4 regions of the Serratia odorifera genome follow, and region 3 is predicted to be linked to each of the others. Evidence: predicted binding sites of a transcription regulator. Region 3 holds the regulator's gene; each other region holds the start of a gene.
What was found. The regulator CRP, encoded in region 3, controls carbon source genes, mostly activating them, when cyclic AMP is high. The targets are predictions, from matches to a motif close to ATGTGANNNNNNTCACAT.
Positions count from the first base shown of each region.

Region 1: the regulator CRP is predicted to act here: its motif matches at 4,931-4,948, upstream of ACCC84_RS06650 (YfcZ/YiiS family protein).
Region 2: the regulator CRP is predicted to act here: its motif matches at 5,999-6,016, upstream of msrB (peptide-methionine (R)-S-oxide reductase MsrB).
Region 4: the regulator CRP is predicted to act here: its motif matches at 6,108-6,125, upstream of rhaB (rhamnulokinase).

Region 1 is NZ_JBGMUT010000002.1:92,139-100,164, reverse strand. Features, by position in the region: gene sixA (phosphohistidine phosphatase SixA) at 1-397, opposite strand, end outside; gene fadJ (fatty acid oxidation complex subunit alpha FadJ) at 822-2,981, opposite strand; gene fadI (acetyl-CoA C-acyltransferase FadI) at 2,978-4,291, opposite strand; gene ACCC84_RS06650 (YfcZ/YiiS family protein) at 4,497-4,793, opposite strand; gene fadL (long-chain fatty acid transporter FadL) at 5,200-6,477, shown strand; gene mlaA (phospholipid-binding lipoprotein MlaA) at 6,541-7,302, opposite strand; gene ccmI (c-type cytochrome biogenesis protein CcmI) at 7,341-8,026, opposite strand, start outside.
Region 2 is NZ_JBGMUT010000001.1:1,288,061-1,296,086, reverse strand. Features, by position in the region: gene ACCC84_RS06055 (YeaH/YhbH family protein) at 1-476, opposite strand, end outside; gene yeaG (protein kinase YeaG) at 584-2,518, opposite strand; gene ACCC84_RS06045 (MipA/OmpV family protein) at 3,008-3,712, shown strand; gene ACCC84_RS06040 (D-hexose-6-phosphate mutarotase) at 3,815-4,693, opposite strand; gene gapA (glyceraldehyde-3-phosphate dehydrogenase) at 4,797-5,792, opposite strand; gene msrB (peptide-methionine (R)-S-oxide reductase MsrB) at 6,140-6,553, shown strand; gene ACCC84_RS06025 (YeaC family protein) at 6,614-6,886, shown strand; gene pncA (bifunctional nicotinamidase/pyrazinamidase) at 6,922-7,551, opposite strand; gene ansA (asparaginase) at 7,568-8,026, opposite strand, start outside.
Region 3 is NZ_JBGMUT010000008.1:166,976-175,001, reverse strand. Features, by position in the region: gene ACCC84_RS18440 (PhzF family phenazine biosynthesis protein) at 1-676, opposite strand, end outside; gene ACCC84_RS18435 (LysE family translocator) at 687-1,289, opposite strand; gene ACCC84_RS18430 (hydrolase) at 1,630-2,610, shown strand; gene ACCC84_RS18425 (YheU family protein) at 2,607-2,840, shown strand; gene ACCC84_RS18420 (phosphoribulokinase) at 2,980-3,849, shown strand; gene ACCC84_RS18415 (OsmC family protein) at 3,903-4,310, opposite strand; gene crp (cAMP-activated global transcriptional regulator CRP) at 4,685-5,317, shown strand; gene argD (bifunctional acetylornithine/succinyldiaminopimelate transaminase) at 5,439-6,659, opposite strand; gene ACCC84_RS18400 (aminodeoxychorismate synthase component II) at 6,792-7,367, opposite strand; gene ACCC84_RS18395 (helicase HerA-like domain-containing protein) at 7,426-8,026, opposite strand, start outside.
Region 4 is NZ_JBGMUT010000001.1:501,857-509,882, reverse strand. Features, by position in the region: gene ACCC84_RS02310 (BCCT family transporter) at 1-989, shown strand, start outside; gene ACCC84_RS02305 (DNA/RNA non-specific endonuclease) at 1,217-2,014, shown strand; gene rhaM (L-rhamnose mutarotase) at 2,059-2,373, opposite strand; gene rhaD (rhamnulose-1-phosphate aldolase) at 2,438-3,265, opposite strand; gene ACCC84_RS02290 (L-rhamnose isomerase) at 3,277-4,533, opposite strand; gene rhaB (rhamnulokinase) at 4,530-5,999, opposite strand; gene ACCC84_RS02280 (ABC transporter ATP-binding protein) at 6,198-6,890, opposite strand; gene ACCC84_RS02275 (ABC transporter ATP-binding protein) at 6,887-7,723, opposite strand; gene ACCC84_RS02270 (ABC transporter permease) at 7,710-8,026, opposite strand, start outside.

The DNA.
Region 1 (8,026 bases), on a different contig from region 3:
TCGCCGACGTGGCAAACATTGGCGGGCATTCGCCCGGGCAGAGTTCCGCCACCAGGTAGCCCACCAGCGGCAGATGCGAGACGATCAACACCGCGCCTACCCCTTGTTGCGCCAGCAGTTGCAGATAACTCCCCACCAGTGAGGCATCGCCACCTGGGGTGAGTTCCGGCAGCACTTCTTCGCCTTCCGGCAGCGTCAACGCTTCACGCACCGTTGTCAGCGTCTGTTCGGCTCGCAGGTAAGGGCTGACCAGCACGCGTTCAATATCCACTGACTTGGCATTTAGCCAGGCCGCCATCTGACGAGACTCATCACGGCCACAAACGGTAAGAGGCCTTACCGCATCGCTGGCCGCCTCGAGTGCCGCCTCTCCGTGACGCATAATCAAAACTTGCATATTGCACCGCTGTTGTTGACAAAATAACGCTATACAGAAACGCAGAGCGTGCTGTATCGCCGAATACCTATAGCTCAAGAGCACAAGTGCTTCAAAACGATAACGCGCCGTCTCTCTATGGCGGCCGGGCATTTTGCCTGAAAGTTCACGTAAAGAAAACGCTGTTTTTTGCACCAACGGCAGCGTAGCGTGAATCCATCGCTCACTTGACAACCAATTCAACGGGTTGAATTTTAGCCAACCCCTGATAAAAGTTTTTTATCGTGATGCCACATTCATCACCACGCGGTTACGTTACCTCGCCCTAATCTCCCTGTACAGCGTCCGGAATTGACGCTGTTGCAAGGAGTGATGAGGATCACATTGCAGCCTTATTGCTACTGTAGTGCAAATCGGGCTGCCATGCCGTTAACCGCCGGGTATTTTAGCGCGGATAAAAGCGCTCTCCCTGCTGTGCCATACGCTGCAAGCGCTCGCAGGGCGCAAAATGTTCGCCGTATTGCTGTTGCAGATAGTGCAGGGTTTTCACCACCTTTTCCGCGCCAAGCCGATCGATATAACGGAACGGCCCGCCAAGGAATGGCGGGAAGCCAATGCCGAACACCGCACCAATATCGCCGTCGCGCGCGCTGCGAATCACCCCTTCGTCCAGGCATCGCGCCGCCTCGTTCAGCATCATCATCACGCAGCGCTGGGCAATCAGCGCCGGTTCGAGATGCGCCTTTGGCGTCACGCCCAGCAGGGAATACACCTCGCTGTCGGCGCGTTTGCCGCGCTGCCGCTGCTGGCCTTCGCTCGGGTAGAGATAAAAACCACGCCCATTTTTGCGCCCTTTGCGGCCGTCCTTCAATAGCGCATCAAACGCCGCCGGCGCGGCAAAACGCGGGCCCAGTTCGTTGACCAGCACCGGGATGATTTTGGTGCCGACATCGATGCCGACCTCATCAAGCAGCGTAATCGGCCCAACCGGGAAACCGAAATCCACCAGCGCCTTATCCAGGGATTCCATCGGCTCGCCGGCCAGCAGGCAACGGGCAGCTTCATTGATATAGGGCGCCAGAATGCGGTTGACGTAAAATCCGGCCCGATCGGCCACCACTATCGCCGTTTTGCCCTGTTTGTGCGCCAGGGCAACGGTGGTGGCAATGGTTTCCTCACGGGTGCCGGCATGCGGGATCACTTCCACCAGCGGCATTTTATCCACCGGACTGAAATAATGCAGGCCGACCACCTGCTGCGGCCGCTGCGCCTTGGCGGCAATCTGGCCAATCGGCAGTGACGAGGTATTGGAGGCAAATACCGTGTGCGGTGCGGTGTGCTGTTCTACTTCGGCCACCATGCGCTGTTTCAGTTCCAGATCCTCGAACACCGCTTCCACTACGATATCCACCCGGTCAAAACCGCTGTAATCGGTGGTGCCGGAAATCAGCATCATCTGCTTTTGCCGTTCGGCTGAGCGCATGCGCTTGCTGCGTACCCGTTTGCCAAGCACCTGCCAACTGTACTTCAGCGCATGGTTGATGCCCTGCTCGTTGATATCCTTGATGCGCACCGGCAAACCGCCGCGCATGGCGGTAACGCAGGCAATGCCACCGCCCATCAAGCCACCGCCCAAAATACCTACGCGCTGCAGTTCACGCGGCTGTGCGTCGCCGCCACGCTCTTTTTTCAACGCGGTAGAAGCAAAGAACAGGCTGCGCAACGCGGCGGACTGCGGCGTCATCGCCAGTTCGCCGAACGCGCGCGCCTCAGCCTGATAGCCATGGCCGCTGCCCTGCTCCAGACCAGCGCGCACCACCTGAATAATGCGCTCCGCCGCCGGGTAATTACCGTGGGTTTTTGCCAGCGTTTTCTTACGCACCACGCTGAAGAGCAGGCTTCGCCCCAGCGGCCCGTTCATCAGACGCTCCTGCCAGGGCAGCGTCGGCTTGCTCTTCCAGCCCTGTTTGACCCGTGCGATCGCCGCATCAAGCAAGATAGCCTGCGGCACCGCATCATCGACCAGCCCCATGCGCAACGCCTGGCGCGCTCGAATGTGTTTACCGGTCAGCATCATGTCCAGCGCCTTGCTGGCGCCAATCAACCGCGGTAAACGCTGAGTACCACCAGAGCCGGGCAGCAGCCCCAGTTGCACTTCCGGCAGACCCAGCGCGGTTTTGTCGTCCAACGAACAGACACGGCTGTGGCATGCCAACGCCAGTTCCAGGCCACCGCCGAGACAGGCGCCGTGAATGGCCGCCACCACCGGCACCGGGAATGCGGCAATTTTCGCCAGCGTACTTTGACCTTTGCGCGCCAGATCCTCCGCCTCCTTGGCGTTGCTGCACGCGGCGATCATGGTGATATCTGCGCCGGCAATGAACGAATCCGGCTTGCCTGACACGATCACCAGCCCCTCCAGTGCGGCATATTGCTGCGCCTTGTTCAGCACCTCATTGACCTGATCGACAAATTCCGCCTTCAGCGTATTCACCTTTTCGTCCGGGACGTCGATGGTGATCACACCAATATGGTCCGGTCGCAGCGTCAGCCGAAAAGCCGACGGCGTGGCACGTTGTTCATGCAAGGCATTTGTGACGCTCATTGTTCCACCTCCACCACCATCGCTGCGCCCAAACCGCCGGCCGCACAGGCGGTAGCCAACCCCAAGCCACCGCCGCGGCGCTTCAGCTCGTACAGCGTCTGGGTAATCATGCGTGCGCCGGTTGCGGCAAACGGATGCCCGTAAGCAATCGAGCCGCCCAGCACGTTGAATTTATCCATATCGACCACGCCAATCGCTTCATTGCGCCCCAGTTTTTGCTGGGCGAACTCGCGGCTGGCGAACATTTTCAGGTTGGCCAGCGTCTGCGCCGCAAAGGCTTCATGCATATCGATTAACGCCAGATCCGCCAGGGTAATACCCGCGCGATCGAGCGCCAGCGGCGTGGCATAGGAGGGGCCAAGCAGCATATCCTGCCAGACATCGATGGCGGCAAAGGCAAAACTGCGCAAATAACCCAGCGGCTGCAGCCCCAATTCTTTGGCACGCGATTCACTCATCATCAGCACCGCGGCGGCGCCGTCGGTCAATGGCGTGCTATTGGCGGCGGTAACGCTGCCATGCTGGCGATCGAACGCCGGCTTCAATCGGGCGTATGACGCCAGGCTGGAATCCTTGCGCACGTTGTTGTCTTCGGCAATGTGCGCCTGGTACGGCGGCACATAGGCGGTCATCACCTCGGCGCGCAGCAGCCCCTGCTCCCACGCCCTGGCGGCCAACTGGTGCGAACGATGCGCCAACGCGTCCTGGTCCTCACGGCTGATGGCATGCGACTTGGCCATCTGCTCGGCGGTATCGCCCATGCGCAGGCCGGTAGAATACTCCGCCACCGCCGGCGGCACCGGCAGCAGGTCGCGGAATCTGAGCTTGCTGAACAGCTTGAGGCGTTGCGACAGCGTACGCGCTTTGTTGAGATCGACCAGAGTGCGCGCCAGCGCTTTGCTGACGCCTATCGGCAGCACCGAAGAGGAGTCTGCACCGCCGGCAATACCAATACCGATACTGCCGGCGACGATGCTTTCCGCCACGTTGGCTATGGCCTGGAAACTGGTGGCGCAGGCACGGGAAACGCTGTAGGCGTCGGTGTGCACGCTCATGCCGGTACCCAGCACGATTTCACGCGCGATGTTTGGCGCTTCCGGCATTTGCACCACCTGGCCAAACACCAGTTGATCGATTAATTGCGGGTCAATACCGCTGCGCGCCAATAATTCACTTACCGCCATTTTGCCAAGATCCACCGCCGGAATACCGTGATAAGCGGTCGCCTGCTTGGCGAAGGGGGTACGCAGTCCATTTACAATTGCAATACGGTCACCCTGTCGGGTAACCAGCGGCAGTGCCTTACTCATAAACGCTCCTGAAGGAAAAGACGTCAGCGCAACCATCAAAACAGGTCTGACCTGATGAGGCCATTGTTAACCAGATGTTGATATTTGGCAAACCGGCAGAGGTGAAATCTGCGAGCAGGAGCAACTTTCTAACGGTAACCCAGGAGAGGCTGGAGGCAGGAAAAGCTGCGCGGCAGACCCGCGCAGCGACGTCGACTCGCGCTGTTTAACGCAAGCCAAGCTGGAAGATCAGGGTTTCCGCCTGGCAGCAGAAGATAAAGTCGACATCCAGTTGGAAGCCGCCGTCAACCGGATTAATGCTACTGTTGATGTCACAGGGATCGGATTCCACCGCGCGGGCCTTGTCGGTCAATGCCGCCAGCGCTTGTTGTGCCTGTTGTTGATCTGTAAAGACCTGGCTATAGGATGCGGTGCAATCGGTGTTATCCATCACGGTGCCGACATCCACACAGCAGCAGGCTGCCGTTTCTTGCGCACTGCATTTGTTTATTGCATCTGACATGTTCAATTCTCCTCACCGGGCAGCGTCAATACCGCCTAAAGTGCCAAATTTGATCGGGCGCATAATCACAATAATCTGAGGGCTATTTTACTCCCCCGTGGCGCGCAGCACTAGCACTTACTGTTAGTAGGTGTTTTAAGCGATGGAAATCACAAACGAAAATGGTTGCCTGCTAATGAAGCGTCAGAATTTTGTTATTTACCGTCGGTGTTTTGTTAAGCAGATCTCTTTTTTGATATCAATTTTGAAATATCTGAAAAACATAGTTGCAACATTTTCACAGGTCAGACCTATAATTCAGCCACTGGTCTGATTTGTCTGATGGATAACGGACCCTACAATCCCGCGCTCCTTGTTACCTTGTGTAACATAGTTTAAATAATAAACACATAATGAGGTTTTGGTCATGAGCCAGAAAAACCTATTTACTAAATCAGCTCTCGCAGCTGCAGTGGCAATTATTTCATCAAACGTGTATGCCGCAGGATTCCAGCTGAATGAGTACTCTTCATCTGGTTTAGGCCGTTCTTTCTCTGGCGAAGGCGCAGTCGCGGATAATGCCACGGCGGCAAGCCGCAACCCTGCTACCATGATGATGTTTGATAGCCCAGCGCTTTCCGTCGGTGCGATCTTCGTCGATCCGGACGTTGATATTTCCGGCACGTCATCTTCCGGTGCCAGCCTTAACTCGAAAAACATTGCACCAGCCCAGTGGATCCCGAACCTGCACTATATTCACCCATTGAACGATCAATGGGCAGTTGGCGGTTCCGTGACCAGTAACTATGGCCTGGCAACCGAATTCAACGATGGTTATACCGCAGGCCCGTACGGCGGTAAAACCGATCTGACCACGGTCAACCTCAACCTGAGTGCCGCCTACCGCTTGAATCAACACTTCAGCTTCGGTCTGGGTTTTGACGCGGTTTATGCCAAGGCCAAACTGGAACGTTACGCCGGTGAAAGCGGTCCTGCTCTCGGCATGCCGGCCGATACCCAGATCTCGCACCTGAAAGGCGACGAGTGGGGCTACGGTTGGAACGCTGGCCTGTTGTACGAAGTTGACGACAATAACCGTTATAGCCTCACCTACCGCTCTGAAATCAAAATCGACTTCGACGGCGATTACAAAAGCAGCATTCCTTCACAGTACAATCCGCTGCAGGGCAGAACCGGCCTGCCGTGGGGTACCGACGGCAATACCATTCCGGGCTCTCTGACTCTGCACCTGCCGGAAATGTGGGAAATTTCAGGGTATAACAAGGTTGCGCCGCAGTGGGCTATCCACTACAGCCTGGCCTATACCAGTTGGAGCCAGTTCCAGGAGCTGCGCGCTACCGGCAGCAATGGCCAGACGCTGTTCGAAAAACATGAAGGCTTCAAAGACGCTTACCGCATCGCGTTGGGTACCACTTATTACTACGATGATAACTGGACCTTCCGTACCGGTATTGCCTTCGATGACAGCCCGGTTCCAGCACAGAACCGCTCGATTTCCATTCCGGATCAGGACCGCTTCTGGCTGAGCGCCGGTACCACCTACGCGTTCAACAAAAATGCCTCGGTTGATGTCGGCGTGTCCTACATGCACGGCCAGCATGTCACGGTCAAGGAAGGCCCATATACCTTCGAATCCGAAGGCAAGGCCTGGCTGTACGGCGCCAACTTCAACTATACCTTCTGATCGCTGGCGCGAACGGCATAAAAAACCCGCCAATCGGCGGGTTTTTCTTTATTCGTTCGACACTCAATTGGCTGAATCGATTTCATCCAGATCGCCCTGAATCGCCTTGGCGTTCGGGTTTTCTTCCGGCTTGAGTACGCCGCCGTTGGCCAGGAAGTCGTGACGCTGGAAGTAGGCTTCACGCATCATCAGGTACGGATCGGAAGAGTTGCGCAGCAGGCCGTCAGAATCCAACAGCTGAGCACGCGTTTCGATGCCTTCGACTACCCATTTACCGGCCGACATCCAGAAGGTCAGATAGCTCAGCATCGGATAGAGCTTATCAACCCATTCGCCGCCGTCTTCACGCAGGGTCCAACTGCCGTATCCCGGCAACTGCACGTAAGGGCCGTAACCAACGTCGTAATAACCCAGCGTACTGCCGAAGCGACGCGGCTCTTCACGCGCCAGTTTCGGGTTGGCCATGCCAGCCACGTCAATCAACCCACCCATGCCAAGCAGGGTATTGAGGAAGAAGCGGTTAAAGTGAATCATGGCTCGGTACGGTTCGCCACGCAGGAATTCGTTGACCATACTGGCCGGTTCTTCAAGGTTCGACGTGAAGTTGCTCAGACCGTTACGCGCCGGCATCGGCAGGTAATCACGCCAGGCGACCGCCACTGGACGCAGCAGATAAGGATCCAGTACGTTGTAGTTAAAATCGAACATGGTGCGGTTGAACCCTTCCAGAGGATCGGAACGCCCTTGAGGTTCATTCTCAGGGGTGCTGGCGCACCCGACGAGCAATACCGTTGCGAAAGCCAGCCCAGTCAGGCGAAAGTTCATACTTTTCTCCATAAACACAAATACGTTCAGTCTTCTTATCAAGGAACTTGCTTGTCTATCTGAACGCCAACCTGCCCTTTACCGCTAAAGCCCTGCACGGCGCTTTCACCAAACCAGTCTCCGGCCTGCGGCGTCGCCAGACCGTCGTGAGAGATGCGTACGCGTACCTTCACCTGCTGCAACGCCGAAAGCAGACGTTCCGGCATCATGGCATTACTGTCATCCAGCGAGAATGACAGCGGGAAGCGGCTCAGGGGCAATTGTTTTACGGCAACCGGTACCGGGCTGTTGCCGTCGGTAACCGAAATAATCAGCGTTCCTTGTTGTGGTAATGCCTTCGCTGCCTCTGGAGACAACGTCACATTGACAGCAAGTTTAACAGTTTCCTCGCCTGCCTGTATTTTTGCTTGTTCAATACTGCGCTTTAACACTTCGACACGTCGATCGTCGGCAGGCATCAATTTGAGCATCACCTGCCAGGCACCTATCGCCTGTTTATAATCACCCTGTTCAAAGGCATTAAACGCCAGCAGGCTCAGTACGCGCAGATCGGTATGATCTTCGGCGATCATCTTGCGTAACATTGCGGTCGCCTGTTTGTTATCCTCCGGATCGCTGGAGCGCGTCAAGACCTCGGCATAACCGAGCCGTACTTCCAGATTATTCGGATCCAACCGGTAAGCATGAGCAAATGCCTGCGTCGCGGTGGTGGCGTTATTCAGCG
Region 2 (8,026 bases), on a different contig from region 3:
ACCCCGTTGGCGGTATAGCCCGCACGATGCGTTTTGAATTCGGTCAACTGCTTGTACTGATTTTTCTTCAGGTTCGGCAGTGCCAGATCCTCAAACAGCAGATCGAGATATTCGTCCTTGGATATCTGGAAGATGAACTCGTCCTGACCTTCGCCGTCCTGACTGGCATTGCCTTGGCCGCTACCGCCGCCGCCGCCGCCTTGCGGACGTTCGACGCGATCGTTCTGCACAAAGTGGTCATTGCCGGGGTGAACGCGATGGCGTGTGCCACCGCGACCCTGATGGAACATCGGTTCGTTTATATCGTCAGTCGGAATCGATACCGATTCGCCACTGTCTACGTCGGTGACCGAACGCTTGTTGATGGCTTCGGCAATCGACTGTTTTATTTGTGACTTGTAACGGCGCAAGAAACGTTGGCGGTTAACCATGCTCTTGTTTTTGCCGTTAAGCCGTCGGTCAATAAAGTAAGCCATAGTTCCCCCAGACGACGTTGCCAACTTTTTCCTCACGCTTGCAAACTGCCGCCGGTTAACGCGCGGCAGTCTGAAACAGGCTGAGAATAGTTATTTCGACACAGACGTTATGATGATTTCCTTACCCGTAAATACCATTCACACAGCAGGCGAACCTGCTTGCGGGTATAGCCTTTTTCCATCATGCGATCGACAAAATCGTCGTGTTTTTTCTGCTCGTCCGTTGAGGTCTTGGCGTTAAACGAAATTACCGGCAGCAACTCTTCGGTGTTCGAGAACATTTTCTTCTCGATCACCGTACGCAGCTTCTCATAACTGGTCCAGTTCGGGTTACGGCCATTGTTGTTGGCACGGGCGCGCAGCACGAAGTTGACGATTTCATTGCGGAAATCCTTCGGGTTGCTGATGCCGGCCGGTTTTTCAATTTTCTCCAGTTCGGCGTTAAGTGATTCCCGGTCAAACAGTTGACCGGTATCAGGGTCACGGTACTCTTGATCCTGGATCCAGAAGTCGGCGTAGGTCACGTAGCGGTCAAAAATGTTCTGACCGTATTCAGAATAGGATTCCAGATAGGCGGTCTGGATCTCTTTGCCAATGAATTCAGCGTATTTCGGGATCAGATAGCCTTTCAGATGCTCAAGATATTTTTCCGCCAGATCCTGCGGGAATTGTTCACGCTCGATCTGCTGTTCCAGTACGTAGAACAGATGAACCGGGTTGGCTGCCACTTCGGTGTGGTCGAAGTTGAACACCCGTGACAGTATCTTGAAGGCAAAACGGGTTGAAAGACCGTTCATGCCTTCGTCCACCCCGGCGTAATCACGATACTCCTGATACGATTTTGCCTTCGGATCGGTATCTTTCAGGCTTTCACCATCGTAGACCCGCATTTTTGAATAGGTGCTGGAGTTTTCCGGCTCCTTCAATCGCGACAGGACGGTGAAGCGCGCCAGGGTTTCCAGCGTGCCCGGCGCGCATGGCGCATGGGACAGTTCGCTGTGATCCAGCAGCTTGTCATAAATCTTGATCTCCTCTGACACTCGCAGGCAGTAGGGCACCTTGACGATATAGACGCGGTCGAGGAAGGCTTCGTTGTTTTTGTTGTTGCGGAAGGTGACCCACTCCGATTCGTTGGAGTGCGCCAGGATAATGCCGTTGAACGGCAGGGCGGAAATACCCTCGGTACCGTTATAGTTACCTTCCTGAGTGGCGGTCAGCAGCGGGTGCAACACTTTGATCGGCGCCTTGAACATCTCGACGAATTCCATAATCCCCTGGTTGGCCCGGCACAGCGCACCGGAGTAGCCATAGGCGTCCGGATCGTTCTGCGCATGGTTTTCCAATTTACGGATGTCGACCTTGCCGACCAGTGCTGAAATATCCTGGTTGTTCTCATCACCCGGCTCGGTCTTGGCAATCGCGATCTGCTCCAGAATGGAAGGGCGCACTTTTACCACCTTGAACTTGGTGATATCGCCACCAAACTCGTGCAAACGCTTCGCTGCCCATGGTGACATGATGGTGCCCAGGTAGCGACGCGGAATGTTGTACTCTTTTTCCAGAATATTGGCGTCTTCCTGCGGGTTGAACAGGCACAGCGGATGGTCGTTGACCGGGCTGCGTTCGCCGTTGGCGCTGAGGGTATAAATCGGCACCAGTTGCATCAACGCCTTCAGGCGTTCTGCCAATGAGGACTTACCGCCGCCCACCGGGCCCAGCAGGTAAAGGATTTGTTTTTTCTCTTCGAGACCCTGTGCGGCGTGTTTCAGGTAAGAGACTATCTGCTCGATAGCTTCTTCCATGCCGTAGAATTCCTCGAAGGCCGGATAGCGTGCGATCACGCGGTTGGAGAACAGGCGAGACATGCGTGACTCAAGCGCGGTGTCGACCATGACCGGTTCACCGATAGCCATGAGCAGACGTTCCGCGGCATTGGCGTAGGCACTGCGATCTTGCCGGCAAATGGTAAGAAATTCCTGCAGTGTGAACTCTTCGTCCTTGGCAGCTTCGTAGCGCTGGCGATAGTGGTCAAATATGTTCATGGCGATGCCCGTCCTTTCGTTATTAGCACAGGTTAAAGGGAGCGTTTCATAGTCTTCTGGCCCCCGAAAGAAGAAGTTAATACCTGAGTACAGCAACCCGTATGCCAACTTGGTGCGCTTATTATCGCGAGTTGCGCTGTATTGCCACTGGGCTCAGGGTAATTTCACCTTCTGATTTAAGCTTAGTTGGCATAGCGGAAAATTTCCTGTCAACGAAAAAGCTTTTTTTAAGTCATATCAATGACTCAGTTATTGCAGGGTTTGCGGGGGGCCTTGTCGGGCGCGGGCTGCGCGCTAAAACGTCATGCTTCTGACATTCTTTATACATATTTCAGAATTAACTTAACGGATCTTGCTAATTTTCAAATGTAAATTTAAAGCGCGTAACCGAAATTTCACATACACTATCGCCGCTATTAATCTGTCATTTATGGAAGAGAACCAGTGAAGATATTTCAATTCAAAACGCTAGCGGTTATCGCGTCTGCTATGGTGTGTGCACAGAGTGCTCAGGCGGGAACCTGGTCGCTCGGTGCATCTGCGTTGGTGAGCCCGGATCCTTATCGCGGTAATCAGACTCGCGTTTATCCGGTACCGGTTATCAACTATGAAGCCGATGACTTCTACTTCCGTACGCTGACGGCTGGTTACTACCTGTGGAAAGATCAGGAAAACCAGTTGAGCGTAATGGCGTTCTATTCGCCATTGCACTATAAGCCAGGCGACAGCGATGACGATCGCATGAAACAGCTGAACAAGCGCCGGGCGACGTTGATGGCGGGGGTTGCGTATTCGCATAACGCAGAGTGGGGTACCATTCGCACCACCTTTGCCGGCGATACCCTGGATTACAGTAACGGCATGATCGGCGATCTGGCCTACCTGTACAAGTTCCAACTGGATGCCTGGACGCTGACGCCGGGCGTTGGCGTGACCTGGAACAGCAAGAATCAGAACAAATACTACTATGGCGTCAGCGAGGGTGAATCGCGTCGCAGCGGTTTGAACAGCTACACGCCGAACGACAGCTGGACGCCGTACGTTGAGCTGAGCGCCAACTACCAGATTAATGAAGCATGGAACGCCTTCTTTATGGGCCGCTATGTGCAATTGTCTGATGAGGTCAAAGACAGCCCGATGGTAGATAAATCCTACACCGGCATGCTGTGGACCGGCGTCAGTTACAGTTTCTAAGCTTTTCGCACGATTTTCGTGCGTTACAGGCATTAAAAAGGGGCGCTGGCGCCCCTTTTGCCTATCTGTCACCGAGAAAGCGGCGGTGTGCCGCTGCGGCGTTTATACGCCGTTTTTGCGGCAACGCAAGGTCACACCGAGCCGTGCCGGCTGTTCGCCACTGGCAATCAACGGCTTGCTGATACGACCGGTTTCCACACAAACCATGGTTTTATAACCGTCGTTAGCCATATCGGCCATGCTGCAAGACAGTTCAACGCCCGGATTCCAGGCAATCACATCGCTCATATGGTGATGATGCACTTCAATACTGCGTTGCAGGGTGGGGTCTTTTATCACGCTATAAGGCTCTGGCTGGGTGTAGACACGATCGGTTTGCCCAACAAACACCACGTCGCCAACCTGACGCGCTGCGGCGCCATTGGCCACTTTATCCAGATAATGCTCACCCAGCCCGGCCACTTTAATCGTTTCGATATCGCCGACCTGGAAATAGGTATGCAGTGCGGCAGTCGCCTGGTAATCCCCGTGCGATTCCAGCTCGATTTCACACTCTTCCCCCAGTTTGAAGCGGGCGATCAGCGTGAACGGATGCGGCCACAGCTTGCGGGTCTGTTCATTATCTTGCAGGGTAAAGGTCAGGATCACGCCGTCCTGGTCTTCGTCGTGCGCTGTCAGCGACCACGGCATATTACGTGCAAAACCATGCGAAGGTTTACCCGCCGGGCCAAACCATGGCCAGCAGATCGGCACGCCGCCGCGAATGGCATTGCCCGGCGTGAAAGGCGTATTTTTGCTAAGCCATACCACCGGTTGTTCACCGCTGGGTTGCCAGGCCACCAGATGGGCGCCTTGCAGGGTAACCGCAGCGCGCACTTTTGGGTGCGAAACGACGATCACCGGCAGCGCATCCAGTTGACGTTGGCTGATGTAAGGGGAAATTTGTTCCGCTATTGGGAGGGTAAACAGTTTATCGTTCATCGCGTTGCCTTATATTTGCCATACCCGTCAGGTTATCGGCTATACAGAAAGCAAAAAAGGGCGACAAAAATGTCGCCCTCATGATCAGCAGTACATCATCCCATTACTTGGAGATGTGAGCGATCAGATCCAGAACCTTGTTAGAGTAGCCGGTTTCGTTGTCGTACCAGGAAACCAGTTTCACAAAGTTGTCGTTCAGTGCGATACCTGCTTTGGCATCGAACACGGAAGTCAGTTTCTCACCGTTGAAATCGGTAGAAACAACGTCGTCTTCGGTGTAGCCCAGCACGCCTTTCAGCTCGCCTTCAGCCGCTTCCTTGATCGCCGCACAGACTTCTTTGTAAGACGCAGGTTTTTCCAGACGCGCGGTCAGGTCAACCACAGACACGTTTGGCGTTGGAACGCGGAACGCCATACCAGTCAGTTTGCCGTTCAGCTCAGGGATAACTTTACCTACTGCCTTGGCAGCACCGGTAGAAGAAGGGATGATGTTCTGAGATGCGCCGCGGCCGCCGCGCCAGTCTTTGTGAGACGGGCCGTCAACGGTTTTCTGGGTAGCGGTAGTCGCGTGAACGGTGGTCATCAGCGCTTCAACGATACCGAATTTGTCGTTGATGACTTTAGCCAGTGGAGCCAGGCAGTTAGTGGTGCAAGAAGCGTTGGAAACGATTTCCTGACCCGCGTAGGACTTGTGGTTCACACCCATAACGAACATTGGGGTGTCATCTTTGGATGGGCCAGTCAGAACAACTTTCTTGGCGCCAGCTGCGATGTGTTTACGTGCGGTTTCGTCGGTCAGGAAGATACCGGTTGCTTCAGCAACCACGTCAACGCCCACTTCGTTCCACTTCAGGTTAGCCGGGTCTTTCTCTGCGGTAACACGGATGGTTTTGCCGTTAACAACCAGATGGCCGTCTTTAACTTCTACGCTACCGTTGAAACGGCCGTGCGTAGAGTCATATTTCAGCATGTAAGCCATGTATTCAGCGTCCAACAGATCGTTGATTGCAACGATTTCAATGTCGGAACGTTCCTGAGCAGCACGGAAAACAATGCGACCGATACGGCCAAAACCGTTGATACCTACTTTGATAGTCATATATTCCACCAGCTATTTGTTAGTGAATAAAAGGTTGGTTGTAAAATTACAAAAACCTTACCAAGCGTCAAGCGGAATCGTGTCAATTATTGCGGCAAGTCAAAGCAGAGGCCTGGGTTTGCACGCTTATTGCACGTTCCGTTTGCGTTCGGCCTCATTAAGATATGGGGTCAAACCGCTAAGTTTAAAGAGCGTCGCAACAATATATGTGATCGGCATCACATATAGTCGTGACCTGAACTTTATGGCGTACAGTTTAGGTCAAAAATGCCTGCAACGCTGTTAATTTTTTGTTATCATTAATCATTGTTTTCGTTGACATTATCCATAATTTGGGAATCGCACAAATGGCTAAAGAGCACACCCCCAACCAGCCGGTCACGGAACTGAATGAAATACAACGCTATGTGACTCAACAGCGCGGCACAGAAGCACCGTACACCGGCAAATTGCTGCATAATACTCGCGACGGTGTTTATCATTGCCTGTGTTGCAATGCGCCACTGTTCTATTCGGATACCAAGTTTGACGCCGGCTGCGGCTGGCCTAGCTTCTATCAACCGGTTTCGGACGATGCTATCCGCTATCTGGATGATAACTCACACAATATGCACCGCGTTGAGATACGTTGTGGCCAGTGTGATGCCCATCTTGGTCACGTTTTCCCTGATGGTCCACAGCCCACAGGCGAACGTTTTTGCGTTAACTCGGCATCGCTCAGTTTTACCGATAGCGAAAGTGGCGAAAATACCGCCGGTTAAGCGGTAAGAAAAATAACAAAATCGATTCAGCTATTATTCATATGAGCGAGGAACGAGCGGATGGACGTGAAGGATTTGATTGCGGCGATGACGCCCGAAATTTATCAGCGCCTGGTGCAAGCCGTGGAGTTGGGTAAGTGGCCGGACGGTGTTGCGCTGACGCCGAAACAGAAGGAAAACAGCTTGCAGGCGGTCATGCTCTGGCAGGCGCTGCATAATGACGATCCGCAGCATATGAGTATCGGCAAGGATGGTCAGATCGTTATGAAGAGCAAGCAGGAGCTGAAGCAACAGTTCGCTGCCGAACCGCTGATCAAGTTGAAGCCGCAGTAAGCGATAGGAAAGGGCGCCGAGGCGCCCGCTTTGGCCTAGCTGAGGTATTGTGACAGCGTCACTAGCTTGGCACCGGCCTGCTGCATGGCCTGTAATGCCTGTATGCTGTCATTGGCTTGCAGGTTGACCCCGCGACAGCCGTCGGTGATGACCGTGGTTCGATATCCCAGGGCCAGGGCGTCAAGCACGGTAAATTTCACACAATAATCAGTGGCTAATCCCATTACCGTCAATTCAGTCACACCCCGATCGCGCAGCCAGTCGTCAAGATCGGTTTTTGCCCGGTGTCCATTGTCGAAGAACGCGCTGTAGCTGTCGATGGACGGATCCTGCCCCTTGCGGAAAATTGCGGCTATTCCCTGACGATGCAATTGGCGGTGCAGTTCGGCCCCATCGCTGCCTTGCACACAGTGTACCGGCCACCACACCTGCGGCAAACCATCAAGTTCGCCCAGTTCACCGACCTTGGCAGCAGAGTTAACCGCAAAGCTTCGGTGATCGGCCGGATGCCAGTCTTGACTGGCGATCACCGGCACGCCACGCGCCAGACAGGCGGCGATTGCCTGATTGGCCACCGCGATGGTGGCGTCACCATCGACAACCGCCAGCGCGCCGCCGGGACAGAAGTCATTTTGCAAATCGATCAATAACAGGGCAACGCGCATGGAACCTCCTGATGAATTAACCGACGGTGCTTAATTCGCCGCGCAGATCCAGCTGCATCTGTTGGCGGATTTGCGCCGGCGACAGTGGCTGGCTCAGCAAGTAGTGCAGTTTGGTCAATGCGGCTTCCACCGTCATGTCGAAACCGCTGATCACGCCGGCATGCGCCAGCGCATTGCCGGTGGCGTAACCTTCCATATTGACTCGCCCGGAAATACACTGGGTCAGGTTGACCACCACAATGCCACGCTCGGATGCATCGCGCAGTTCGTCAACCAGTTCGGCTTTTTGCGGCGCGTTGCCGACGCCATAAGAGCGCAAGATCAACGCCTTGACCGGTTGCAGCAGGAAGTTGCGCACCACCGCGCCGGAAATTCCCGGGTAGATGGTCACCACGCCGATCGGTTGCGGCGTTATGTTGTGTACCTGCAATTCACCATGACATGCCGGCGAGGCAATGCCGTTTTGACGGCGAAT
Region 3 (8,026 bases):
GGGCATGCAATGCGCTACGGCCCAGCCTGGCGCTCCAGTACGGCATCAGACTGCAGTGGGCCGAGCCGGTCACCGGATCCTCGCCGCCATCCAGCGTAAAGTAGCGAGAAACGAAATCCACCTCGTCACCCGGTGCGGTGACGATCACCCCACGACCCACCGCCGCGATCAACGCCGGTATCGCCGGTTGCAGCGCCCTGACCTGCGCCTCATTGTCCAGTACCACCATTAGCGCATTGGCCTGCCACACCGCCTGCGGCTGCACGCCCAACAGCGCGGCCAGGCCTGCCGGCTCGGCGATCGGGTGCGGGGCGCGTGTCGGGAAGTCCAGAATCAGGCGTTGACCGTCCGCCGCGTCGCGTTTGACATACAGCTCTCCACTGGCGGAACGCAGGCGCACATCGTTCAGCCCCGGGTTCAGCACATTGAGCATCACATGCGCCGCCGCCAGCGTGCCATGGCCGCATAAGTCCACTTCGCGGTACGGCGTGAACCAGCGGATGGCGGCCATGTCGCCGTCCTGCCACACAAAGCTGGTTTCCGGCAGGTTCAATTCATTGGCGATCGCCTGCATTTGCACGGCGTCCGGTGGCGCTTTCAACACATATACGCCCGCCGGATTGCCGCGCAACCCCTGGCCAACAAAGGCGTCAACGTGGAAATAATCTTCGGTCATCTGCAATCCCTTAATGCCAAATCAACAACACGCAGGCTGCGGTCAGCAACCCCATAGAAACGTTAAAGATAACCCAGGCTTTCTTGCTGCGCAGCAAACGGCCAATCACGCTGCCGAAACCGAGCCAGACGATGCCGGTGGCCAGATTCATGCCGGAAAGCCCCGCCGAGATCGCCAGAATCGAGTGATTATACCCTTCGCCGTTCAGGCTGAAGCTGGCCACCGCGCCCAGCGCCATCAGCCAGGCCTTGGGGTTGAGAAACTGCAACAGCCAACCCTGATACAGACGAATCGGCTTGGGTGGCGCGGTATCGGTGTCGAGCTTTTCATAACGGGCGGTCGCCACCTTCCACGCCAGCCACAGCAGATACAGGCTGCCAAGAATTTTCAGTGCCAGGTGCAGCGAGGGATAGACCACAATCAGACTGCCAACGCCGAACGCCACCAGCAATAAAATGCTTTGCATGCCGAGTATGATGCCCAGCATCAGCCACAGCGAACGCATAAAGCCAAAGTTGGCGCCGGAGGTGGTTAACAACAGGTTATTCGGACCGGGCGTAATAGCGGCAACAAACAGGAAGCCGAGCATTGAAAGAAATAAACTTGATTCCATGAAACGGGTGCTCCCCACCCAAATGCGTGTGTGCGTTTACCCGTCATGCTGCAAGCTGCTTACTGGCTGGCTACGCATCCTGAGCCGAAGCACCGGGTTTGCGTAGGCGCATCGGGATGCATTCACTTGCCGCCTCGATGCAACTCGAATTATTTGGGGTATATTATTAATCATATCCCGAATCGTTGGTATGGCAGCCAAGAAGCCCGCGTGAGCATACCAGGCACTGACCGGTCAGTGATGGTCGCTGCCACTACAACGAATAAGGAAATAGTGGTATTGAAGCTAACAGTGCTCTACCGATCAGACAATAGCCGCCAATAAGAATTTTATTCACGTTATGTATGAAACCTTCCGCCCTCTCACCGGGGCCAGTAATCCGCACCTGCAAACGCTGCTGCCACGCCTGGTACGTCGTCGCGTACGACTGAAACCGCATTGGCAACGGCTGAACCTGCCTGATGGCGACTTTCTCGATCTCGCCTGGAGCGAAGACCCGCGCCTGGCGCGCGACAAACCGCGGGTAGTGCTGTTTCACGGCCTGGAAGGCAACTTCTACAGTCCGTATGCCCACGGCCTGTTGCACGCCTGGCAGCAAAAGGGCTGGCTCGGCGTGGTGATGCATTTTCGCGGTTGCAGCGGCGTGCCAAACCGCCAGCAACGCATTTACCATTCCGGTGAAACCGAAGACGCCCGCTTCTTCCTGCAATGGTTGCGCGACAGCTATGGCACTGCGCCAACCGCGGCAGTCGGCGTATCGCTCGGCGGCAATATGCTCGCCTGCTATCTGGCACAGCAGGAAGGCAATAGCCTGCTGGACGCGGCGGTGGTGGTCTCGGCACCGTTAATGCTCGAACCCTGCTCGTGGCGTATGGATCAGGGATTCTCCCGCGTATATCAGCATTACCTGCTGGGTCAGTTGAAGCAGAACGCCACGCGAAAACTGCTGCATTATCCCGGCACCCTGCCGCTGAAATTGCCGCAGTTGCAGGGCTTGCGCCGCATTCGCGATTTCGACGATCTGATTACCTCGCGCATTCACGGCTTCAGCGACGCCACGGATTATTACCGCCGTTGCAGCGCCTTGCCGCTGCTGCCGAAGATCCAGACACCGTTGCTGATCATCCATGCCAAGGACGATCCGTTCATGACCGACGAGGTGATCCCTGACCTCGCCAGCCTGCCGCACAATATCGAATATCAACTGACGGAATGCGGTGGCCACGTCGGCTTCGTCGGCGGCTCGCTAAAAAAACCCTACATGTGGCTGGAATACCGCATTCCCTCCTGGCTTACCCCTTATCTGGAACAGAACACGTGATAATCCCCTGGAAAGAACTGGACAGCGAAACGCTGAATAATCTGATCGAATCCTTTGTACTGCGCGAAGGCACTGACTACGGCGAGCATGAACGTTCGCTGACGCAGAAAGTGGAGGACGTTCGCCGGCAATTGCAAAGCGGCGAAGTGCTGCTGGTGTGGTCGGAACTGCATGAAACCGTCAATATCATGCCACGTGGCCAGTTCCGTGCCGGTCAGGAAGAAATGTAATCCGCCCTATGACTGACGGGAAAAATCAGGTATCAATGTGCCATACCCTACAGCACTCGAGTTGCATCGAGGCGGCCTACAGCAAAGCAGCTGAGGTACGACGGATAAAACACGCATTTTAGACGGAGTAACATATCGTATGTCTGCCAAACATCCCGTTATCGCGGTAACCGGCTCCAGCGGAGCCGGCACCACCACTACCAGCGTGGCGTTCCGCAAAATATTCCAGCAGTTGAATATTCGCGCCGCACAGTTGGAAGGCGACAGCTTCCACCGCTACACCCGGCCGGAAATGGACGCGGCGATCCGCAAGGCGCGCGACCTCGGCCGTCATATCAGCTATTTTGGCCCCGAAGCCAACGACTTCGGCCTGCTGGAGCAGAGCTTCCGTGAATATGGCAACGGCGGCAGCGGCCGTTCACGTAAATATCTGCACACCTATGACGAAGCCGTGCCGTACAACCAGGTTCCTGGCACCTTTACACCGTGGGAAGCCCTGCCGGAACCCACCGACGTGCTGTTCTACGAAGGGCTGCACGGCGGCGTCGTCACCGATCAGCATGACGTGGCACAGCAGGTCGATCTGCTGGTCGGCGTGGTGCCAATCGTCAACCTGGAGTGGATCCAGAAGCTGATCCGCGATACTGGCGAACGCGGCCATTCTCGCGAAGCGGTGATGGATTCGGTAGTGCGTTCGATGGAAGACTATATCAACTACATCACACCGCAGTTTTCACGCACCCACATCAACTTCCAGCGCGTGCCAACGGTGGATACCTCCAACCCGTTTGCCGCCAAGGCCATCCCGTCGCTGGACGAAAGCTTTGTGGTGATCCACTTCCGCGGGCTGGATCAGATTGATTTCCCTTATCTGCTGGCGATGCTGCAAGGCTCGTTTATTTCGCACATCAATACGCTGGTGGTGCCCGGCGGCAAAATGGGACTGGCGATGGAGTTGATCATGGCACCGCTGGTGCAGCGGCTGCTGGAAGGCAAAAAGATTGAGTAGCCAGGCGACACCGGACGGGCGCGGGGAGGATTAGGCCACCGCGCCACATGCCATTAGGCCACTTCCCGGACTTCAAAGCTGTGGGTAACGCTGGCGGCCTTGCCGAGCATCAGCGCTACCGAACAGTATTTGTCGGCAGACAGATCCACCGCACGCTCCACCGCCTTGTCGCCAAGCCCTTTACCGCTGACGATAAAATGCAGGTTGATATGGGTAAATACCCGTGGTGCCTCTTCGCGACGTTCAGAGGTCAGTTTTACCTCACAATCACGCACGTCGTGACGGCCTTTTTGCAAAATCGACACCACGTCAATCGCGCTGCATCCCCCCACGGACATCAGCACCATTTCCATCGGACTTGGCGCCTTGTCACCGGCATTGCCGTCCATCAATACCTGATGGCCAGACGCCGATTCGCCAAGAAACGTTAACCCTTCAACCCATTTGACTCTTGCCTGCATGCTCATGACTCCGATTGATTCTTTGTCATCAGACTACGCGTTAGCAGCAAAACTGGCAACGGAACCTGATACTGGTCATGTGTGAGCGAGACAACACAAGACACCCGCGTCACTCTGTGCTACAAACAGAGCCGCAATAACGCTTTCTGGACAGCGCTTTCAGGGAAATGCCCACGGAAAGGCACCTTAATGTGTATGTTAACAGAATGTAGCTTGCAGCTCTCACTGCAAGTTAATATGCTAGGGCAATAGCGTATTTTTACGTCACGCCTCAAAAACGGTTAATGGTCGCCGCTCATGGACAGCCATAACACGTTTGACAGGGAACTCTGACCCCTGTGATACAGGCAGATTACAACAGAGGATAACAGCGAATGGTTCTCGGCAAACCGCAAACAGACCCTACTCTCGAATGGTTCCTGTCTCATTGCCATATCCACAAATATCCATCGAAAAGTACGCTGATTCACCAAGGTGAAAAGGCCGAAACGCTTTACTACATCGTGAAAGGCTCCGTTGCGGTGCTGATCAAGGATGAAGAAGGCAAAGAGATGATCCTGTCCTATCTCAATCAGGGCGATTTCATCGGCGAACTTGGATTATTTGAAGAAGGCCAGGAACGCAGCGCCTGGGTTAGGGCTAAAACCGCCTGTGAAGTGGCTGAAATTTCCTATAAGAAATTCCGTCAGCTGATCCAGGTGAACCCTGACATTCTGATGCGCCTGTCGGCGCAGATGGCAAGCCGCCTACAGATCACCTCAGAGAAAGTGGGTAACCTCGCCTTCCTAGACGTTACCGGCCGCATTGCGCAAACCCTGCTCAATCTGGCCAAACAGCCGGATGCCATGACTCACCCGGACGGCATGCAAATTAAAATCACCCGTCAGGAAATTGGTCAAATCGTCGGTTGTTCACGCGAAACGGTTGGCCGTATTCTGAAAATGCTCGAAGATCAAAACCTGATTTCCGCACACGGCAAAACCATCGTCGTCTACGGTACCCGTTAATCCATTAAAACGGCACGCTTCAAAAAATGCCGGTCAGTTAACGCTGACCGGCATTTTTATGCGCCGTTTACCGTGGACACAGTCGGACATCCGATACCGTCTGCCGACCGCCGGTGGGTAGCTACCCGGCGTTGATCACGTCCTGAACCGCCAGCTCAAACAACGCCATACCGTCGGCAATATCTTGCGGCTCAACGACCAGCGACGGCGCAAATCGGATCACGTTCGGCCCGGCATTTAAAATCATCAGGCCACGCGCGGCGGCCGCGGTGAGGAAATCACGCGCCTTGCCGTGGTAAGGCGCCGTCAGTTCGGCGCCGATCAACAGCCCCATACCGCGAATCTCGCTGAAAATACGGTATTTTTCGCCAATGTCCCGCAACGCCGCAACATACAGCGTATGACGCTGTTCGACGCCGCTCAACACTTCGGCGGTATTGATCACGTCCAACGCCGCCTCCGCCACCGCGCAGGCCAGCGGATTGCCGCCATAGGTGGTGCCGTGGGTACCGACCTGCATCACCGAAGCAATCTCCTCGGTGGTCAGCATGGCGCTGACCGGGAAACCGCCGCCCAACGCTTTGGCGGTGGTCAGAATATCCGGCGTCACACCGTAGTGCATATAGGCGAACAGCTTGCCGCTGCGCCCCATACCGCTTTGCACTTCATCAAATACCAACAGCGCCTGGTGGCGATCGCACAGTTCACGCACACCTTGCAGGAACTGCGCATCCACCGGAGTAATACCGCCTTCGCCCTGAATCGGCTCCATCACCACCGCGCAGGTGTGATCGTCCATCACCGCCTTGACCGCCGCCAGATCGTTGAACGGTACATGCACGATGTCGGCCGGCTTTGGCCCGAAGCCGTCGGAATACTTCGCCTGGCCGCCAACCGAGACGGTAAACAGCGTACGGCCATGGAACGCGTTATAAAACGCGATGATTTTGGTTTTGTACGGGCTGTGGCGGGTAATGGCATAGTGGCGCGCCAGCTTGAATGCCGCTTCGTTGGCTTCGGCGCCGGAATTGGCGAAGAACACCCGATCGGCGAAAGTCGCGGCGATAAGCTTGCTGGCCAGGCGCAGCGACGGCTCGTTGGTAAAGACATTGCTGGTGTGCCACAGGGTTTCACCCTGCTGCTTCAGCGCCGCCACCAATGCCGGGTGGCAATGCCCCAGCGCAGTCACCGCAATACCGCCAGAGAAATCAATATACTCCTTGCCGTTGCTGTCCCACACTCGGCTGCCCTTGCCCTTGACGGGGACAAACTGGGCAGGTGCATAAACAGGCAGAATAACCTGGTCGAACGTATTGCGGCTGACTGGGTATTTTTCGGTCATTATTGGGTCCACCCTGAACGTGATCGGATTTTCAATGTTGCCATTAAGTGAAAATATAATCACAAAATATGCATAAAAAACCAATCAAGGGCAAACCTAAATCGCCAAAAAAGGAAAAAAACTCATAACCGGTTAACTTTTCAGGAAATTATCCAGCAGTTGGTGCCCCTGCTCGCTGAGAATGCTTTCCGGGTGAAACTGCACCCCTTCCAGCGCCAGCTGACGATGGCGGATCCCCATGATTTCGTCAGGTTCGCCGTCGCGCTCACTCCAGGCGGTTACCTCAAAGCAGTCTGGCAACGTGGCGGCTTCCAGCACCAGCGAGTGGTAACGGGTCACGGTCAACGGATTGTTCAGCCCAGCAAAAACGCCGCCGTTATGGTGCCGAATGGCAGAGGTCTTGCCATGCATCACCTGACGGGCGCGTACCACCGTGGCGCCAAACGCCTGCCCCAACGCCTGATGGCCGAGGCATACGCCCAAAATGGGCAGCCTGCCGGCAAAGTGGCGAATGGCAGCAAGAGAAATGCCCGCCTCATTCGGCGTGCACGGGCCGGGTGAAATCACCAGTCTCTGTGGCGCAAGCCGTTCAATATCGGCCAGTTGCAATTCATCGTTGCGCTTGACCAACACTTCGGCGCCCAACTGGCAGAAGTATTGGTACAGGTTGTAGGTGAAAGAGTCGTAGTTATCAATCAGCAGCAGCATGACATGTCCAGGCAGAAAAAAGCTGCGCTAGTTTACTGCCGCTGACGAAATTTTCCGCTTACTTTTTACGGCCGCCCATAATCGATCCCAAAACGCCGCGCAAAATCTGCTTGCCAAGGTCGCGAGCCATGCTCTTGGCCGCCGTTTGAACAATACCATCGCGCTTGCCGCCGCGTGGACCGGTAGAGCCGAACAGCAGATCGTTCAACCCGCCCATCAGGCCACCACCGGCTGCATCCGCCGCCGGTTTCTGTGCCGGTTGCCCCGGCGGTGGCGTGCCTACGGTGGCAAAACCTTCCGAAGACAGTTTTTCATAGGCGGACTCGCGATCGACCATATCTTCATAGCGACCATACAGCGGCGATTTATTGATCGCGCTGTTGAGCCCGTCGGCACCCAGCATGCCCATCTTCGATTCCGGCGCGATGACCATTGCCCGCTCCACCACGTTGGGCCGCCCTTTTTCATCCAGGAACGACACCAGCGCTTCACCGACGCCCAGTTCGGTAATCGCCGTTTCCGCATCAAAGTCGGGGTTGGCGCGCATGGTCTGCGCCGCCGCCTTCACCGCTTTCTGATCGCGTGGCGTAAAGGCACGCAGCGCGTGTTGCACACGGTTGCCCAACTGGCCCAGCACGCTGTCGGGAATATCCAGCGGG
Region 4 (8,026 bases), on a different contig from region 3:
TCGTCGGCATGTTTATCGCGCGCGTTTCCCGCGGCCGCACCATCCGCGAATTCGTCACCGGCGTGCTGTTTGTTCCTGCCGGCTTCACGCTGCTGTGGATGACCTTCTTCGGTAACAGCGCCATTCATCTGATTATGGATGAAGGCGCTCGCGATCTGGCCAGCACGGTGCAGAACGACGTTTCGCTGGCGCTGTTCAACTTCCTCGAGCACTTCCCGTTCTCCAATATCCTGTCGTTTATCGCCATGGCGATGGTGGTGGTGTTCTTTGTTACCTCTGCCGACTCGGGTGCGATGGTGGTCGATACGCTGGCCTCCGGCGGCAATGACCAAACGCCAATCTGGCAGCGTATCTTCTGGGCCGGGTTGATGGGCGTGGTGGCTATAGCCCTGCTGCTTGCCGGCGGCCTGAGCGCGTTGCAAACCGTGACCATCGCCAGCGCCCTGCCGTTTTCAATCATTCTGCTGGTGTCTATTTACGGTCTGCTGAAGGCGCTGCGAGTCGACGCCTACAAGCGTGACAGTCAGATGATGACCACCATTGCGCCTACCGCCGCCCGCAATCCGATCTCGTGGCAGCGTCGTTTGCGCAATATTGCCTATTTCCCGAAACGCTCTCAGGTGAAACGCTTTGTCAGTGAAGTAGTGCAACCGGCAATGACGTTGGTAGAAGCGGAACTGGCCAAGCAGAGTACCGTTTCCTCGATTGACGACTCGCAAGACGACCGTATCCGTTTTGAAGTGGATCTGGGCGAGGATCTGAACTTTGTCTATGAAGTGCGCCTGCGTGCCTACATTCAACCGGCCTTTGCCCTGGCCGGGTTGAACGATGAACAACGTGACGAGGAGCATAAGTACTACCGCGGCGAAGTTCATCTGAAGGAAGGCGGCCAGGATTACGACGTGATGGGCTGGACACAGGAGCAGATCATTCACGATATCCTCGATCAGTACGAGAAACACCTGCACTTCTTGCATCTGGTGCGCTAACTGTCACAGGGTGACCGAGTGGCCCATTCGATAGGCAACGCCGGATTCCCCTTATTCTCACCGCCCCGTCTGGGGCGGTTTTTGTTTTAGATATTTTATTTATCTATGTATCAACCCTGACACATTCAAGAAACCAGGGCGCTGCATTGTTGTATCCGCATCACTGCGATAAGTTCAAATGACTGTATATACGTACAGTATTTTGCCAACTTATTGAGGATATCACTATGCGCTTGTCCAGAATTATTGCCCTTTCCGCCTTGCTGCTGGCAACCCAGGCCGGTGCCGCCACGCTGGAATCCATCGACAATTGTGCGGTCGGTTGCCCGACCGGCGGCGATTCTAACCTGTCAATTGTTCGCCACGCCTACACGCTGAATAACAACGGCGACACCAAGTTTGCCAATTGGGTTGCCTACCACATCACCAAAGATACGCTGGCCAGTGGCAAATCACGCACCTGGCGCACCGACCCGGCGCTGGATCCGGCACAGACGCTGGCACCTGCCGACTACACTGGCGCCAACGCCGCGCTGCAGGTGGACCGGGGACATCAGGCGCCGCTGGCCTCACTGGCCAACGTGTCGGACTGGGAGTCGCTGAACTATCTGTCCAACATTACGCCGCAAAAATCCGATCTTAACCAGGGCTCCTGGGCCGCGCTGGAAGATCAGGAGCGCAAGTTGATCGCACGCGCCGACATCAGCTCGGTCTATACCGTGACCGGGCCGCTGTACGAACGTGATATGGGAAAACTGCCGGGAACCACCAAGAGCCACACCATCCCCAGCGGCTACTGGAAAGTGATTTTCATCAATAACAGCCCGGAGGTTAATCATTACGCCGCGTTTATCTTCGACCAGAATACGCCGCGCGGCGCTGACTTCTGCCAGTTTCGCGTGACGGTTGACGAGGTTGAAAAACGCAGTGGTCTGATCCTGTGGGCCGGCCTGCCTGATGACGTGCAAGCCACGCTGAAACAAAAACCCGGCGTACTGCCCGAACTGATGGGCTGCCAGCGCTAAGCTCGACATGAGGCCAGCAGGGGCGACAACCGCGCCCCTGCTGATTACTTCAGATAAAACACCTCGCGTAGCGAAGTAGTCACCGGGCTGAAATCGACGTTGCTGGGCATCAGCTCGCTCATATATCGCCACCAGCGCTGACAAATCTCGGTTTGTGCCACTGCATCCCACTGCGCCTGCGATTCTATGTCCACCACGCCAAACAGCAAATGCCGCGTTTCATCGAGAAAAATAGAATAATGGTGCGCGCCATGGGCCTTCAGCACCTGCGCCAACTCCGGCCAGATCGGGTCATGCCGCCGCTGATATTCGGCATGCGCCTCGGGGTTTACCTGCATGACAAAAGCCTTGCGTATCATTGTCCGTTTCCTCCGCACTGATGCCGGGCGAACTGCGGCACCACACTCTGGCCACGCGCCGGCATTATTGCACCTCCAACGCGGCGCTCATTGGCGTAACGCCAAAACGCGCGGCCAGCGCGATAAACTGCTCGGTGGAGATGGTTTGCCGCTTCCCCCCCATCGCAATCACTTTCACCATGATTTCGGCGGACTTCTCGGCAGTGTCGATCAGGCCAAACGCCTCATCCAGCGTCGGCCCGCAGCCGAAAATGCCATGGAACGGCCACAAGACCAGGCTGTGATGGCGCATCTGTTCGGCGGTTTTCACGCCAATGCCGTCGGTGCCCGGCACCATCCATGGCACTATGCCAATACCGTCCGGGAACACCACCAGGCATTCGGTGCTCCCCTCCCATAGCAGGCGGGTAAAGCTGGCGCTTTCCAGTTTTTCGACAAAGCTGAGCGCGATCAGGTTGGTGGCATGACAATGCATAATCACCCGATCCTGACCGTTGCTGAGCTGCATACGCACAATGTGCGACTGAAAGTGCGACGCCAGTTCAGAGGTCGGCAAGCCGCCCTGCGAAAGTCCCCAGTGAATATGATAGGCCGTGCCGTTATGGTTGACCTGCAGCAGCACCAGGCTTTCCTCCGGCGCCAACGGCACGTTGCGGAAGAACTTGCCGGAGCCGGTCACCAGGAACCAGCAGTCGGCCAGTTCAGCCGCCGGTTGGCTGAGCTCTTCACAGCGCGGTTCAGCGACAAAATCGGCACGGTACGGCGCCACATCGTCATCGGTCAGGCGCAGGCTGATATTGCCGCCGTTGCGTTCATCCCAACCTTTTAGCCACATGTCGCCGGTGGCCTTAATCATACCCTGGACGAACCAGGAAGAAAGTATGCGTTGCATTGCGCTAGTCCTTAACGTTGGCTGAGAATCTGTTGTTCATAATCACGCACCGTGTCAAGCCAGCGGGCATCGGCCGGTACATCGTGTCGCTGGCAATAGGTTTCCCACACCGCTTGCCACGGCAGGGATTTTTGCTCTTCCAGCAATGCCAGACGCGCGGTGTAATCCCCCTGCTGTTCCCGTTGGCGCAGCATTTCGGTCGGCTCCAGCAGAGCCCGCAGCAGCGCTTTTTTCATATTGCGGGTGCCAATCACCCAGGCGGCGATACGGTTGATCGAGGCATCAAAGAAATCCAGCCCGATATGCACCCGGTCAGCCAACTGATGACGCACGATCTCACTGGCGATGGCCTGCGTTTCATCATCCAGCAGCACCACATGATCGCTGTCCCAGCGCACCGGGCGGCTGACGTGCAGCAGCAGTCGCGGCACGTACAGCATGGCGCTGGAAATCTTGTCGGAAATCACCTCTGTGGGATGGAAATGCCCCGCATCCAGGCATAGCGCGGTTTGGCGACTGGCGGCATAACCGAGATAGAATTCATTGGAACCGACGGTGTAACTTTCTGCGCCAATGCCAAACAGCTTGCTTTCCACGGCGTCAATGTGGTGCGCCGGATCGAGCTTTTCCGCCAGCACCTCATCCAGGGCGCTGACCAGACGCTGACGCGGGGCCAGACGATCGACCGGCGTGTCTTTCATGCCGTCCGGGACCCAGATATTCATCACCGATGCGCTGCCTAACTGCTGGCCAAAATAGGCGGAAACCCTGCGGCTGGCCTGGCAGTGTTCAATCCAGAAACGGCGAACCTGCGGATCGGCGCTGGACAGCGTAAAGCCGCTGGCGCTCAGCGGATGCGAGAAACAGGACGGATTGAAATCCAGCCCCAGATTGTGCCGTTTGGCCCAGTCAACCCAGTGCGTAAAATGGCGCGGCTCAATTTCATTGCGTGGGACCGGGGTGTCCGACTCCAGATAAATGGCATGCAGATTCAGCCGATTCGGGCCGGGGATCAGCGCCAGCGCCTGCTCCAGATCGGCACGCAGCTCTGCGGCGTTGCGCGCTTTGCCAGGATAATTGCCGGTGGCCTGGATACCGCCGGTTAACAGCCCCTGCGGGTTTTCAAAACCGGCGACGTCATCGCCCTGCCAGCAGTGTATCGATACCGGTAGCCGGTCCAGCGTGTCCAGGGCGGCGTCAACATCCACGCCAATGTCGGCAAAGCGTCGTTTGGCCAGTTCCCAGGCCTGTTCAATCGGGCTCGTCATACGCAAAATTCCTTAGAGGATTGGCTCAGCGACTGAAATTGCGGCCAGTGGGCGGCAAAATCCGGGTTGTCGTGAGGAGTAAAATGTTGCAACGGAAAATTGGCGGCCACCACCTGGCGGAAATGCTCAATATCATCCACGGCCCCCAGTGCCATCAGTTGTGCGCCAACGTTGCCGAGCGTGGAGGCTTCAATCGGACCTGCGCTGACCGCCAAACCGGTGGCATCGGCGCAAAGCTGGTTCAGCAACGCGTTCTGGCTGCCGCCGCCGACGATATGCAGTCGGCTTAACGGTCGCCCATGCAGATCGGCCAACTGTTGCGCCACCTGTCGATAAAGCATCGCCAGGCTGTCGAAAATGCAGCGCACCAGCTGTGCCGGCGTTTCCGGCACCGGCATGCCCCGTTCACGGCAACTGTCCTGAATGGTTTGCCGCATGCTGACCGGGTTGATAAAGCGGGGATCGTTGGGGTTGACCAGCCAACGGCACGCTGGTTGCTGCGCCGCCTGCGCGATAAGCGTCGGCAAATCGTCCAGCGCCAGTTCACGGGTAATACGTTGCAGCAACCACAGCCCCATGATGTTTTTCAGCACCCGGTAGCCGGTCGCGCCGCCTTCATTGGTAATATTCGCCGCCAGCGCCGCGTCATTCACCATCGCCAATGGGCTTTCAATGCCCATCAACGACCAGGTGCCAGAGCTCAAATAAGCGGCATCGGCATCCTGCAACGGGGTGGCCAATACTGCGCTGGCGGTGTCATGGGTGGCGACGGCAATCACCGGCACCTGGCGACCGCTTGGGCTACGCCAGTCACCGACGCGGTTGCCCGGCGGCGTCGGCTTGCCAAACCACTCGACGGGCACCCCGGCCCAGGCCAGCAGCTCGGCGTCCCAGCCGTCACTGGCGATATTCAGCAGTTGCGTGGTGCTGGCATTGGTATATTCCCAATTAAGCTGACCGGTGAGACGATAGTGTAGATAGTCGGGGATCAGCAGCAGGTGCGCGACGCGCTCCACCAGCTCGGGGTGTTGCTGGCTCAGCGCCCGCAACTGGTACAACGTATTGAACGGCAGATACTGTATGCCGGTGCGCCGGTAGATTTCATCAGCGCCGAACTCACGCTGCGCCTGCGCCATCACCCCCTGGGTGCGGGCATCTCGGTACGAAACTGCCTGACCGACGCGTTCGCCGTGCGCATCCAGCAGTACGAAATCAACGCCCCAGGTGTCAACGCCAATACCGTCAAGCCGGATATTCTCCCCATCCAGATCGCACAGCGCCTGGCAAATATGCTGCTCCAGAGCCTCCAGATCCCAACACTGCTGACCGTTACGCTGTTGCAGGCCATTGCTGAAACGGCTGACCTCCCGCAGCGTCAGACGCTGCGATGCCGAATGATAGCTTGCCAGCATGACTCGCCCGCTGGAGGCGCCAAGATCGATGGCGGCAATATGATGAGTGGTCATAACACAAGCCCGTCGTTACAAGATGCAGGCAGTGTAGAAAGTTGGCGCTGCGGCAGCCTTCTCATCACTGCCAGCGCGTGCTGTTGACTGGCAAAATGCCAAAGATGAATGTGAAACGGATCACGCTTTACTGGATGGGTTAACGCGCAGGGCAATAACGCTCCCTGAGGGCGGCAGGGAGCGGCGTAAGGGGGACGGTCAGCGGCCGGCGGTCAATGACCAATCGACGAGCCGCCCTTGGTCCATCGTCACCGCGCGGTCGCACATATGGTCGATAACGTCGGCATCGTGGCTGACCAGAACCAGCGTCAGATCGCCAGCGCGCTTGAGGTCGTTCAACAGATTGAGAATTTCCGCCTGTACCGACATGTCCAGCGCCGACGTCGGTTCATCCAGCAACAGCAGCCTCGGTTTGAGCAACAGCGCGCGAACGATCGCCACGCGCTGGCGCTGGCCGCCGGAAAGCTGGTGCGGGTAGCGCGACAGCAGGCGGGGATCCAGCCCCACCTGGCGAAAACCGTCGGCAACTTTCTGTTCGATGCCCCTCTCCCCCAGCAGTTGCAGCGGCTCCGCCAGCGTACGCAGCAAACGGTGTTTAGGGTGCAGCGAAGCGTAGGGATCTTGAAACACCATCTGCACTTCGCGACGCAGGTTGCCGGTAAAGGCCTGTCCCGGCTCGATGCGTCGCCCAAACAGGCTGAACTCCCCCTGCCATTGGCCGTTCAAGCCGGCCAATACCCAGAGCAGCGATGACTTGCCGCAGCCGGACGGACCGACCAGACCGAAACATTCACCCGCGTCGATGCGCAGGTCGACGTCGTGTACTACGGTGCGCAGTTCATAGCCCTGACGATGGCTGACGCTCAGGCCATTCAATGCAATCAGGCTCATTTCAGCGCCTCCAGCAGACGTCGATCCAACACCGGCAAGGGTCGCCCACGCGTCGCCTTGCTCGGGCGGCACGACCACAGCGTTTGGGTATAAGGATGGCTGGCATGCGCCAACTGGTCGGCCGGCAGCCGATCGACTATCCGCCCCTGATACATCACCAGCACCCGTTCACAGTAGTGTGCCACCTGCTGCAGGTCATGGCTGATCAGAATCAGTCCCATATTGCGCTGTTCCACCAGACGTTCAATCAGTTGCAATACCTGGCCGCGCATCTGGTGATCGAGTGCCGAGGTCGGCTCGTCGGCGATCAACAGCCGTGGGTCGTTAATCAGCGCGATAGCCAGCATCACCCGCTGCCCCATGCCGCCGGAAAGCTGATGCGGATAACGTTGGCTGAGCGTCTTCACCGCCGGCAAGCCGACCGCCGCCAGCATCTCCAACACTTTCTCGCGTCGTTCGGCGCGTCGCAGTGAGCTATGCAGCAGCAGTGGTTCTTCCACCTGACGGCCGATCGGCTGAGTCGGATTCAGCGCATGCTTGGGATCCTGCAATACCATCGCCATCTTGCTACCGCGCAGCCGGCTCCATTGCCGCTCGCTGATACGCGTCAGATCGTCATCGTCCAGAGACAGGTGCTGCGCCCGCAGCTGCAATGACGACGGCAACAACCCCATCAAGGCACGGGCGGTCAGCGATTTGCCCGAACCGGATTCGCCCACCAGCGCCAACCGTTCCTGGCCGACGCGAAAAGAGATATCGTGAACCAGTTCCAGCGGCTGCGCTCGCAGACCGATCGACAAACGGTCTACGGTCAATAAGCTATTTGTGTCCATTTCGAGGATCCATTTTATCGCGCAGGCCATCGCCCAGCAGATTAAACGCCAGGCTGGCAAACAGGATCGCCCCGCCCGGCGCGGCGGCCACCCACCATTGATCGAAAATGACTTTGCTCCCTTCGGCGACCATCGATCCCCACTCGGCGGTTGGCGGCGCGACGCCCATACCCAGGAACCCCAGGCCGGCGGCGGAAAGGATAATGCCGCCCAGACTCAACGCGGCGCGCACCACCGCGCTCGGCAGGCATAGCGGTAAAATATGGCCGACCATCAGCCGCAACCCGCCAATGCCCTGCATGC